DNA from 3 places in the Streptomyces sp. NPDC015130 genome. Region 2 is predicted to be linked to each of the others. Evidence: riboswitches for the same ligand, from Rfam matches in the RefSeq annotation. Region 2 holds a riboswitch; each other region holds the start of a gene.
The links. A riboswitch is a leader RNA that binds a small molecule or an ion and turns the genes downstream of it on or off. The one in region 2 is predicted to bind cobalamin.
Positions count from the first base shown of each region.

Region 1: linked by a shared signal. The riboswitch ahead of ACF08F_RS36770 (cobalamin biosynthesis protein) and the one ahead of metE (5-methyltetrahydropteroyltriglutamate--homocysteine S-methyltransferase) in region 2 are both predicted to bind cobalamin.
Region 3: linked by a shared signal. The riboswitch ahead of ACF08F_RS16370 (ABC transporter substrate-binding protein) and the one ahead of metE (5-methyltetrahydropteroyltriglutamate--homocysteine S-methyltransferase) in region 2 are both predicted to bind cobalamin.

Region 1 is NZ_JBIBVC010000029.1:56,954-60,659, reverse strand. It holds gene ACF08F_RS36775 (cobyric acid synthase) at 1-131, opposite strand, end outside; gene ACF08F_RS36770 (cobalamin biosynthesis protein) at 128-1,102, opposite strand; cobalamin riboswitch at 1,137-1,269, opposite strand; gene ACF08F_RS36765 (hypothetical protein) at 1,396-1,617, opposite strand; gene ACF08F_RS36760 (anion permease) at 1,630-2,898, opposite strand; gene ACF08F_RS36755 (alpha/beta hydrolase) at 3,299-3,706, shown strand, end outside.
Region 2 is NZ_JBIBVC010000007.1:406,391-410,096, forward strand. It holds gene metE (5-methyltetrahydropteroyltriglutamate--homocysteine S-methyltransferase) at 1-1,874, opposite strand, end outside; cobalamin riboswitch at 2,041-2,262, opposite strand; gene ACF08F_RS18005 (1,4-alpha-glucan branching protein) at 2,537-3,184, shown strand; gene ACF08F_RS18010 (transposase) at 3,192-3,706, opposite strand, start outside.
Region 3 is NZ_JBIBVC010000007.1:42,023-45,728, reverse strand. It holds gene ACF08F_RS16375 (hypothetical protein) at 1-1,441, opposite strand, end outside; cobalamin riboswitch at 1,661-1,784, shown strand; gene ACF08F_RS16370 (ABC transporter substrate-binding protein) at 1,844-2,914, shown strand; gene ACF08F_RS16365 (FecCD family ABC transporter permease) at 2,980-3,706, shown strand, end outside.

The sequences.
Region 1 (3,706 bases), on a different contig from region 2:
GACATGTTCTGCCCCTTGAACGGCGCCACCTTCAGGCCCTTGCGGACCAGCCAGCGGCAGATGCCGGCCGTCACGACGCTCTTGCCGGCGTCGGACGTGGTCCCGGCGACCAGCAGCCCCCCACCCCTCATGCGTTCCTCCGCTTCACGGCACCGATGATCATGCGGCCGCCGACGCAGGCGGCCAGGGTCAGTGCGGTCACCCGGCGTGAGAGCCGGACCGCCCGGTCGATGTCGGCGACCTCGACGGGCCGCCCTTCCCCGTTCAGCACGGGCCGGTGCTCGACCCGCCCGCCGTACGCGAGGGTCCCCCCGAGCCGTACGCCGAGGGCGCCCGCGAAGGCGGCCTCGACGGGGCCCGCGTTGGGGCTGGGGTGCTTCGCCGCGTCCGCCCGCCAGGCCCGTACGGCTCCCCGCGGGTTCCCTCCGGCGAGCGTCGCGGCGGCGGCCGTCAGCCGGGCCCCGGGCCAGCCCGCCACGTCGTCGAGACGGGCCGAGGCCCAGCCGAAGCGCCGGTGGCGCGGCGACTTGTGGCCGACCATGGCGTCGAGGGTGTTGACGGCCCGGAAGGCGAGGAGGCCCGGCACGCCCGCGACCGCACCCCAGAACAGGGCGCCGACCACGGCGTCGGAGGTGTTCTCGGCGACGGACTCGACGACCGCGCGGGCCATCGCGGGACCGTCCAGGGACTGCGGGTCGCGCCCGCACAGGTGCGGCAGCCGCTCCCGGGCGACCTCCAGGTCCCCGGCGGCGAGCGCCCCGCCGATCGCGCGGGCCTCCCGCCCCAGGGTCGTACCGCCGACGACGGCCCACACGGAGGCGGCGGTCAGTGCGACGGCGGCGGCCGGCCGGTCCCGGACGGCCCGGGCGGCGAGGGCGCCGAGGGCGGCGGTGGAGCCGGCGCAGACGGCGGTGTGCAGGGCGCCCCAGCCGCGGTGGTCGTGGTGGAGGCGCTGTTCGACGGCGGCGGCGGCCCGGCCGAAGGCGGCGACGGGGTGTCCGCGGCGGGGATCGCCGACGAGCTGGTCGACGGCGAGCCCGAGGGCGGCGCCGTACGCGAATCCGCCCGGGGAGAGGCGGCTGGCTCTGATGCGGCCGGGCATGGGCGCATGTCCTCACTCAGGGTCCGCGCCCTGGATCGACGTGACCGGCGGCGAGAGTTCCTGACTCCCGGACCCCTCGGATCCGGTCACAGTGGCGGGACCGCGCCGGATTCGCACCGGACTTCCTCTGCTGCCGCCGTAATGGCCTCGGCAGTCCACCACGGGCCGCGAACAGCCGTCAACTCACCCTTGACCTGCGACGGGTCACTGTGCGAAGCACCACAAACACGGCGGCCGGGCGGCCCGTCACCCGAAGGTGCGGACCGCCCGGCCGCCGTGGAGAGAGAGGACCGTCAGACGACGATCAGGTAGATGCCGTACGCCACGGCCGCCGCGCACAGCGCGAAGCAGGCGTAGGCACCGGTGCGGGCCAGGGTCGCGGAGCCGCCGTTCGCGGCCGCCTCCTCCTGCTTGCCGAGGCCGACGATCCCGAGGGTGAAGAGGCCCACGAGGGCGACGGTCGCCAGGAGGCTGACCCCGAAGACGGAGCCGAGGGCTGCCCAGTCGATCTTCATGTCGTTCGTTCCTTACACCGTTGCGGCGGGGGCCGGGGGAGCGGTCGGGTCCGTGGGAACCGGCGCCGGGATGGTGGTCTTGAGGTCCTCGTCCGCGACGGCGGCGACGGAACCGGCGGCCGGCGGCGGGGTGACGGCCGCGATGGCGGTGGTCACGACGCCCGCGGGCTCCTCGTCCAGGTCGTCGGCGGTGACGTTGTGGTGGTCGACCGGCTTGCGGCGGGAGAGCGCCCAGATCACGGCCGAGCCGGAGACCAGCAGGACGGCCGTGGCGGCGATGCCCCAGGGGCCCTGCTTGGTGAGGAACTCGGCGCCGGCGCCGACGAGACCCGCGGCGGGCAGGGTCAGACCCCAGGCGACGAACATCCGGGTGGCGGTCGACCAGCGGACGACACCGCCCTTGCGGCCGAGGCCGGCACCCATCACGGCACCCGAGCAGGACTGCGTGGTGGAGAGGGAGAAGCCGAGGTGCGAGGAGGCCAGGATGACCGTGGCGGCGCTGGTCTGGGCGGCGAAGCCCTGCTGCGGCTGGAGGTCGGTGAGGCCCTTGCCCATGGTGCGGATGATGCGCCAGCCGCCGAGGTAGGTGCCGGCCGCGATGGCGACACCGGCGGAGACGATGACCCACATCGGGGGGTTCGAGCCGGGGGCGACGACACCCTGGGTGACCAGGGCGAGGGTGATGATGCCCATCGTCTTCTGGGCGTCGTTGGTGCCGTGGGCGAGGGAGACGAGACCGGCGGAGGCGATCTGGCCGGCCCGGTAGCCCTTGGCCGTCGACTTGGCCTCGGGGTTCGCCTTGATCTTGTACGTCAGCTTCGTGGCGGCCATCGCGGCGAGACCCGCGACGAGCGGCGCGGCGACGGCCGGGATGAGGACCTTGGTGACGATGGTCGAGCCGTTGACCGCGGACCAGCCGGCCGACATGACCGCGGCGCCGATGAGGCCGCCGAAGAGCGCGTGGGAGGAGCTGGACGGCAGGCCCAGGAGCCAGGTCAGCAGGTTCCACAGGATGGCGCCCACGAGCGCCGCGAAGATCACTTCTGTACGAATGCCCTCTTCGTTGATGATCCCGCCGGAGATCGTCTTGGCGACCTCCACGGACAGGAACGCGCCGACGAGGTTCAGCACGGCGGACATGGCCACCGCCGTCTTGGGCTTCAGTGCACCGGTCGAGATGGTCGTGGCCATCGCGTTGGCGGTGTCGTGGAAACCGTTCGTGAAATCGAACACGAGAGCTGTCACGACCACAATGGCGAGCAGCAGCGTGATGTGTTCCATTTACCCAGGCAATCGTTTGACGTCAGTGGCTCGACGAACGTAGGCAACCTGGGTGAACGGAAGATGAACTGGGGCGGGCGACGTGGTGTCCCCATCCGGTGTCAAGACATTCCGCTTAGCCCTCGACGGAGCCGGTGTCCACGATGCGGTCACCCTGCGACCCCGGGTAATCCGGGCCCTCGCGGGGCTCCGGCACCCCGGCCCGGCCCCTCCCCCGCCACCCCGTTCCGCCCCCTGGACCGGACCATCCGACCGGGGGACCCCGTCGAGGAGACCCATGTCACTCCCCGGAGGGACCCGGCGGAGGCGGCGGCCGGCGCCCGGCCCCGGGAACCACGGGCGGCACCCCGGCCGGGTCCGCCCGGTGGCAGGCCGCCCGTCACCTGCCGACACTGGGATCGTGCGCCCGGCTACAGCGACGGCAGCGGCCGTCACCACCCTGATCGGTGTCGGCGCGGCCGCGGTAGCGGCCGGCCGGTACGCCAGCGACGTCGCCCTCAAGGTGCCGTCCGGACGACCACTCCCGGGAGACCCGAGACTGACCGTGCACGCCACGGGTCCCGAACGGATCACCCTCACCCGCAGCCTCGCCTCGCTGCGCCCCGGCACGTACGGCATGGAGGCCCCCGGCCTGCACGCCGTCCTCGGTCCCGTCCTCGACCGCGTCCCGCACACCGCCGACACCGTCGTCCGCCGGCTGGAACGCGTCGAGCTCGGCGCCCTGGGCCCCGGCGTACGAGTCCGCCTCACCCCCCAGCTCCACCGGGGCACGCCGACGAGCGCCCTCGGCCTCGCCCACGAGGACGTG
Region 2 (3,706 bases):
CGCAGGGGCAGGGTCTCGCGGAGGGCCGGTTCGTCCACCTGGATGACCGAAGTGCCCGCCGCCTCCAGGTCGTTCACCTCGTCGCGCAGGGCAAGGGCGACCTGGCGGGCGGTGTCGGCGAGGGGCTGGTCGTCACGGACGAAGGACCAGGCGAGCATGGTGACGGGGCCGGTGAGCATGCCCTTGACCGGCTTGGTGGTGAGGGACTGCGCGTACGTCGTCCAGCGGACCGTCATGGGCTCGGGCCGGGAGATGTCGCCGGCGAGGACGGGCGGCCGGACGTAGCGGGTGCCGTAGGACTGGACCCAGCCGTGCTGGGTGGCCAGGTATCCGGTGAGCTGCTCGGCGAAGTACTGCACCATGTCGTTGCGTTCCGGCTCGCCGTGGACGAGGACGTCCAGTCCGGTCTTCTCCTGGAAGGAGATCACCTCCTGGATCTCGGACCTGATCCGCTCCTCGTACCCGGCGGTGTCGGTCCGGCCCGCCCGCAGGTCGGCCCGGGCGCTCCGCAGCTCCGCGGTCTGCGGGAACGAGCCGATGGTCGTGGACGGCAGCAGCGGGAGCCGCAGGGCGGCGTGCTGGGCGGCGGCGCGGTCGCCGTACGGCTGGGAGCGGTGGGTGTCCGAGGCGGAGACGGCCGCGGCGCGGGAGCGGACGGCCGGGTCGCGGGTGATCGGGGAGGTCGCGCGCGAGGCGAGGTCGGCGCGGTTGGCGGCCAGTTCGGCGGTGACGGCCCCGGTGCCCTGCGAGAGACCCTTCGCGAGGGTGACGACCTCGGCGGTCTTCTGGCGGGCGAAGGCGAGCCAGCGCAGGATCTGCGGATCGGTGTCGCGTTCGGCCGCCGCGTCGAGCGGGACGTGCAGCAGCGAGCAGGAGGCGGCCACGTCGACCCGCTCGGCGAGACCGAGGAGGGTGCCGAGCGTGGTGAGCGAGGCGGTCAGGTCGTTGACCCAGACGTTGCGGCCGTCGACCACCCCGGCGACGAGCCGCTTGCCGGGCAGGCCGCCGACGGCGGCGAGCGCGTCCAGGTTGGCGGCCGCCCGCTCGGTGAAGTCGAGGGCCAGCCCCTCGACCGGTGCCTTCGCGAGGACCGGCAGGGCGTCGCCGAGCCGGTCGAAGTAGGAGGCGACCAGGAGCTTCGGCCGGTCCGTGAGCGCTCCGAGGTCGCGGTAGGCGCGGGCGGCGGCGTTCAGTTCCGCCGGGGTGCGGTCCTGGACGAGGGCCGGCTCGTCGAGCTGCGCCCACTCGGCGCCCCCCGCCCGGAGGTCGGCGAGGACCTCGGCGTACACCGGGAGCAGCCGGTCGAGGAGGGTCAGCGGGTCGAAGCCGGGCGCCACACCGGGTGCGGGCTTGGCGAGGAGCAGGTAGGTGACGGGGCCGACCAGGACCGGCCGGGCGGCGAGGCCCTCGGCCAGGGCCTCGCCGAGGGCGGCGACCTGCCGGGAGGAGTCGGCCGTGAAGACCGTGTCGGGTCCCAACTCAGGCACGAGATAGTGGTAGTTGGTGTCGAACCACTTGGTCATCTCCAGCGGCGCGACGTCCTGGGTGCCGCGCGCCATCGCGAAGTACCCGTCGAGCGGATCCGCCGCGACGGCGGCGCGGTGCCGCTCGGGGATCGCGCCCACCATGACGGTGGTGTCGAGGACGTGGTCGTAGTACGAGAAGTCGCCTGTGGGGACCTCGTCGAGGCCGGCGGCGGCGAGCCGCCGCCAGGTGTCGAGGCGCAGTCCGGCGGCGGTGTCCCGGAGGGCGTCGGCGGTGACGCGGCCCTTCCAGTAGCCCTCGACGGCCTTCTTCAGTTCGCGGTCCGGCCCCTGACGCGGGTAGCCGTGGAGGGTGGAACGCGCTGCCGCGGCTGCGGACTTGGTGGTCACGGAGATCTCCTTCGCGAGATGAATCCCTGAGATCCCGGGGACGGGACGGGGGCGCGAAGGGGTGACGGAACGGCCGGTACGACCCGGCGTGGTGCGACGGGGTCGTCCTGCTCGCTCTGTACGCCGACCCGCCCTCGAGGTCACCGGAATGTCCGCGCGCGGAATCGTCCGCGTGCGGGCAACGGGCAGGTCTTCGGACTCGCGGGCACGTCCTCACGGGGGAGGACACCTAGTGGCCGTCGCTTCCCAGGCCCGTCACGGGCCCAGTGCTGTGTGACGGCGGTCGTTCCCGCTCACCGCTGCGGGGCAGTCCCGGATTCCCACCGGGTTCCCTCTTACGACGCATCCCGTCCGGCTGACGGGGCGAACCAGCTGCACCGGCAGCGTAACCCGGCCCTCCGGCTGCGCGCACGCAAAAGGGCCCCGGGACCGCGCAGGGCCCCGGAGTCCGTCAGGTCACGGATGCGGACCGGTCAGCCGCCGCTCGGGCTGGGGACGCCTCCTGCCGGCCGGGGACAGCACGCCACCTTCCAGGGCAGGTCCGGCGGGCCGGAGCCGCAGGGCGGCCCGGAGGCCGTCTGTTAGGTTCCGAAGGCCCAGCGGTTCCGGCGCGGACGGGGACCTCACATCCCCGGCCGCCGGTCGAGAGGAAGAGTCGCACGATGGCCGTCATCCACCACACCACGATGCAGCCCACCAAACTGGAGCTGCTCGCCTCGTGGCTGCCCACCCGCGACTGGTACGGCGGCCGGGAGGGCGGGCCGGCCCCGGCCAAGGCGGGCGGCTTCCGGCTCGACGACCCGGCCGGCGAGGTGGGTATCGAGTTCATGGTGGTGACCGACGGCACCGAGCCGGGCGCTACCGCCTATCTGGTGCCCATGACCTACCGGGGGGCTCCGCTGGAGGGCGCCGAGCACGCGCTCATCGGCACGTCCGAGCACGGCGTCCTCGGCACGCGCTGGATCTACGACGGTGCCCACGACCCCGTGCTCGTCGGGGAGTTGTACGCCCTGCTGCGGGGCAAGGCGGTCGCGCAGCACCAGTCCGTGGACGACACGGTGGATCCGACGGTCTCCGTCACGGCACCGGCCGGGGACGCGCCCGACGCCGAGCTCGTACGGGTCGTGGACGGGGCCGACCACACCGCCGTGGTGCTGCGGGCGGACGGCGCGCCCGAGGAACTGACCCTGCGCGTACGGCGCGTCCTGCGGGCCGCCGACGAGGACGGCTCGCCGGACTCCGGCCGGGTCACCGCCGCGTGGCTGCTGCCGGACGGGAGCACCGCCCGCGGCTCGTACGTCACCGTCTAGTGGCTCGTCAGACAGCCTTGGCCGGGTAATGCGTCCAGGCGCGGATGGGTGAGTCGGGGGCGAAGTTGGTCTTCGGTTCTGCGTGAGCGTTGTGCCAGCGGATGTAAGCGGCGATGGCCGCGTTCTGCTCGTCGTGGCTGCGATGGTCGGTGCCGTTGAGCGCGAAGTAACGCAGGGCCGCGAACTCGGCCTCGATCCAGTTCAGCCAGGAGACCTTGCCCTCGCGCAGGATCCGGCGCAGGGTCTCCCGGCTGATGGCCGCGGTCACCTTCTGCTTGATGAGGTGGTCGGCGAGCTTGCTCAGGCTCCAGGTGGAGAACGCGGTGATCTTCCAGTCGGCGGGGGACGTCCGGGCGATCAGACAGATGTGCTCGCGCACCTCGTCACTGATCGTCTTGGGGGGTCCCCCGCTCCATTTTGGGGCCAGCGCATCGAACCCCCGCTCGGTGGAGGCGTGGATGACATCACGTTCGTAGTCCTCACCAACCTGCATCAACGTGGTGATGTCCTTCACCGACTGGC
Region 3 (3,706 bases), 360 kb from region 2:
GCTGGTCGCGCTCGTCGGTCTGCGAGGTCAGCGTCTCCTCGGTCTCGATGATCTCCGAGCTCTCGGATCGGCGGGTCCAGCGGCGGAGCTGTTCGTGCTCCAGGACGTTCTCGATGTGGGAGATCTCGCCCGCCCGGTATCCGACGGTCTCCTGGCGCACGACGAACAGGTTGCCCACGCCGGCCGGGCGGGTGACCGCCTTGCTGAAGTCCGGGGCGCGGGCCTGGTCCACCTCGGCCGTGGGGACGACCGGCGTGGTCTCGGCGAACAGCTGCCCACCGACCCGGTAGACCTTGGCCGTCGTGGGCGCCTCCTCGGGCAGCAGTTCCTCGTTGAGCGACACGAGTCGCTGCCCGATGCGGTCGAGCGCCACGGGGACGGCGGTCCGGTCGACCTTGACGTCCAGCTTCGCCATGGCGGCGCGCTCGTCCTCGCCGAACCGCCTGCGCGCCGTCTCGGCCAGCAGGATCGTCGAAGGCCCGGCGGCGACCGCGGCTGAATCGCCGATCTCGGAGCGCCCCTCCTCCACCGCGACGCCTCCCGAGTCCGTGGCCGTGGCGACGGCCTGCGGTGGCGGTGGCTCGGAGGCGGTGACCTCCAACTCTTCTGGGCGCACGGCGAGAAGCTTGTCGTAGGCGGCCTGCAGCCGGTCCCGCTCCCGCCGCAGCGTGTGGGTCCGCTCGTGCCGCGCGGCCGTCTCCGCGGCGGCGCCCTCCTCGGACGCTCGGACGGTTCGCCCTTCGGCCGACGGGTGTGCCACCGCCGCGAGCGGGCCGGGCGGGATCCTCAGGGGCCGTGCAAGCAGGCGCCGCACCTCCTCGCGGTTCAGCTTGTCCGGCGGCGGGTTCGGGGCGGCGGGCGCGGCGGAGCCGCCGGGCGGGGCCGCGGCTGAGACGGACCCGGACGGAGACGCGGAGGCGGAGGCGGGGGTGGCGAGGTGTCGCAGGAAGGACGCGGCGCGGAGTTGCCGTACGACGGTCGCGGTGTCGACCGCCGCGTATCCGGTGGCGAGCTTCACCGCCACGACCGCGTTCTGCAGGAGCTCCAGGTCGCTCTTGAAGGCCGCACCGGCGACCACCTGCGCGACGGGCGCGCCGAAAACGTCCTGGACGAGCTGCTGGACCTTCTGGGTGTTGACCGTGGGCAGTTGCTCCAGCGCGGCCTCCAGCCCGCCGAGCTTCTGGCCCAGTTTCGTCGGATCGGCCGTGGGCGAGGAGAACCGCTCGGACAGGAACTTCTCGGCAAGGGCTCGCACTTGAGCGGCCGGCGAGGGCGGCGGATCGTCCACTGCGGAGTCCGGCCCCGCGTCCGCGCCGCCCCCGCCGCCGCCCGCGGCCTCCTCCAGGTCCTGCTGGAACGTGGACTGGTTCGTGGCGTCGATCGCGTCGGTCCGCGCCGGTACCGCGAAGTCGTGCTCGATGTATCGGAAGAGGTCAACCATCACTCGTCTCCCCTGGACCGGGGCGGCCGTGGGCACTCCCGCCCGATGCCGCCCGTCATCTGCGAAGTGACTCAACGTTACCAGTGGATTACATCACGTGACCGATACTTCACTCGATCAGGTGAGACCCCGTCACCTCGCCCTGACGCCTGACCCCTGTGGTAGCTTGCCCGGGCCAGTCGTACCTCTGTACATATCGACGCGGTATGTGCACGGGTCAGGGAATCCGGTGGGAATCCGGAGCTGACGCGCAGCGGTGAGGGTGACGGGCGGAGCAACTGCCACTGGGTCCCGAGGGGTCCGGGAAGGCGTTCCGTCCGGACGACCCCGAGTCCGAAGACCTGCTGGCGGCCCCGGTCGGCACACCGTCGCCCGGGGAGCACCGTACGACAGGCTCCGCGCATGAGCCGTGACGCAGAGGACTCCTCCGTGCCGCTCGCACACCCCGTCCGTTCCACCGTGCTCCTCGTGGCCGGTGCCCTCCTCGTGGCCGGCTGCGGCTCCGGCGGTCCGGCACCCGCCGGTCCGGCGGCGAAGGGGGCGGCCTCCGGCTACCCCGTCTCCCTCGACAACTGCGGGCAGCGGGTCGAGGTCGACCGCGCCCCGCGCCGTGCCGTCGCCCTCGACCAGGGTTCGGCCGAGATCATGCTGTCGCTCGGTCTGGCCGACCGCATGGTGGGGACCGCCACGTGGACGGACCCGGTCCTCAAGGGGCTGGAGAAGGCGAACGCGAAGGTCCCCCGACTCGCCGACCGTTACCCGTCGTTCGAGAAGGTGCTCGACACCGAGCCCGACTTCGTCAGCGCCTCCTTCCTCTACACCCTGGGCAAGGGCGGGGTGGCGCCCCGCGAGCGGTTCGCGAAGCTCGGCGTCCCCACCTACCTCTCCCCCACCGACTGTGTCGGCAAGGACAACAGCGGCGACGGCGACGGCGTGCGCACCCGGCCGCTGACGATGGACGCCGTGTACGGCGAGATCCATGACCTGGCGCGGGTGTTCGGCGTCCCGGAGCGCGGCGAGAAGCTCGTGCGCGAGCTCCGTGCGCGGGTGGAGAAGGCCAGGGCCGGTGCCGACTTCGGCGACGCCTCCGTCCTCTACTGGTTCTCCGACTCGCAGGGGCCGTACATGGCCGGGTGCTGCGGCGCCCCGGGGATCGTCAGCGGGACGCTCGGCGTGAGGAACGTCTTCGACGACACCAAGGAGGAGTGGCCGCAGATCAATTGGGAGACCGTCGCCGACCGCGACCCCGACGTGCTGGTGATCGCCGACCTGACGCGTAAGGCGCAGTCGGCCGAGAGCGCCGCGAAGAAGATCGAGTTCCTGGAGTCCCACCCCGTCACCCGGAACATGACGGCGGTGAAGGGCAAGCGGTACGTGATCCTCAGCGGCCAGGCCATGAACCCGACCGTCCGCACCGTGGAAGGCATCGAGAAGGTGGCCGCGGCCCTGCGGACGTACGGGCTCGCGAAGTGATCCCGTCCCGTACGGAGACGCAGACGGAGACGGAGACGCAGACGCAGACGCAGACGCAGACGGGTATATGCGTCGGTGCCGGTGCGGTCCTCGGGGTCGTCCTCCTGTGCGTCTCCGTCGCCCTCGCCGTCACCTTCGGGCCGGCCGACATCCGCGTCGCCGACACCTGGTCCGTGGTCGCCTCCCACCTCGGCGGGAAGCCGTCCGGGCTGAGTGCGATCCGCGACGGCATCGTCTGGGACCTGCGGCTGCCCCGCACGCTCCTCGCCGCCGTGTGCGGGGCCGGACTCGCGGTCTGCGGCGCGGTGATGCAGTCCCTCCTGCGCAATCCGCTCGCCGACCCGTTCGTCCTCGGCGTCTCCTCCGGCGCCTCGACCGGCGCCGTCGCGGTGGTCGTGCTCGGCGTCGGCGGCGGCGTGGTGTCCGTCACCGGCGGCGCGTTCCTCGGCGCGCTCTGCTCCTTCGCCCTGGTCCTCCTGCTCAGTCACACGCTGGGCGGGTCGACGGACCGCGTGGTCCTGGCGGGGGTCGCCGCGATGCAGCTCTTCTCCGCCCTCACCTCCTTCGTGGTGATGACCGCCGCCGACGCCGAGACGACCCGGGGCATCCTCTTCTGGCTGCTCGGCTCGCTCGCCGGCGCCGGCTGGACCGACGTCGGCGTGTGCGCCGCCGTCCTGGCCGGGGCGCTGCTGGTCTGCGGCGGGCACGCCCGGACCCTCGACGCCTTCGCCTTCGGCGAGGACGCGGCGGCGACGCTCGGCGTCTCCGTGGCCCGGACCCGTCTCGTGCTCC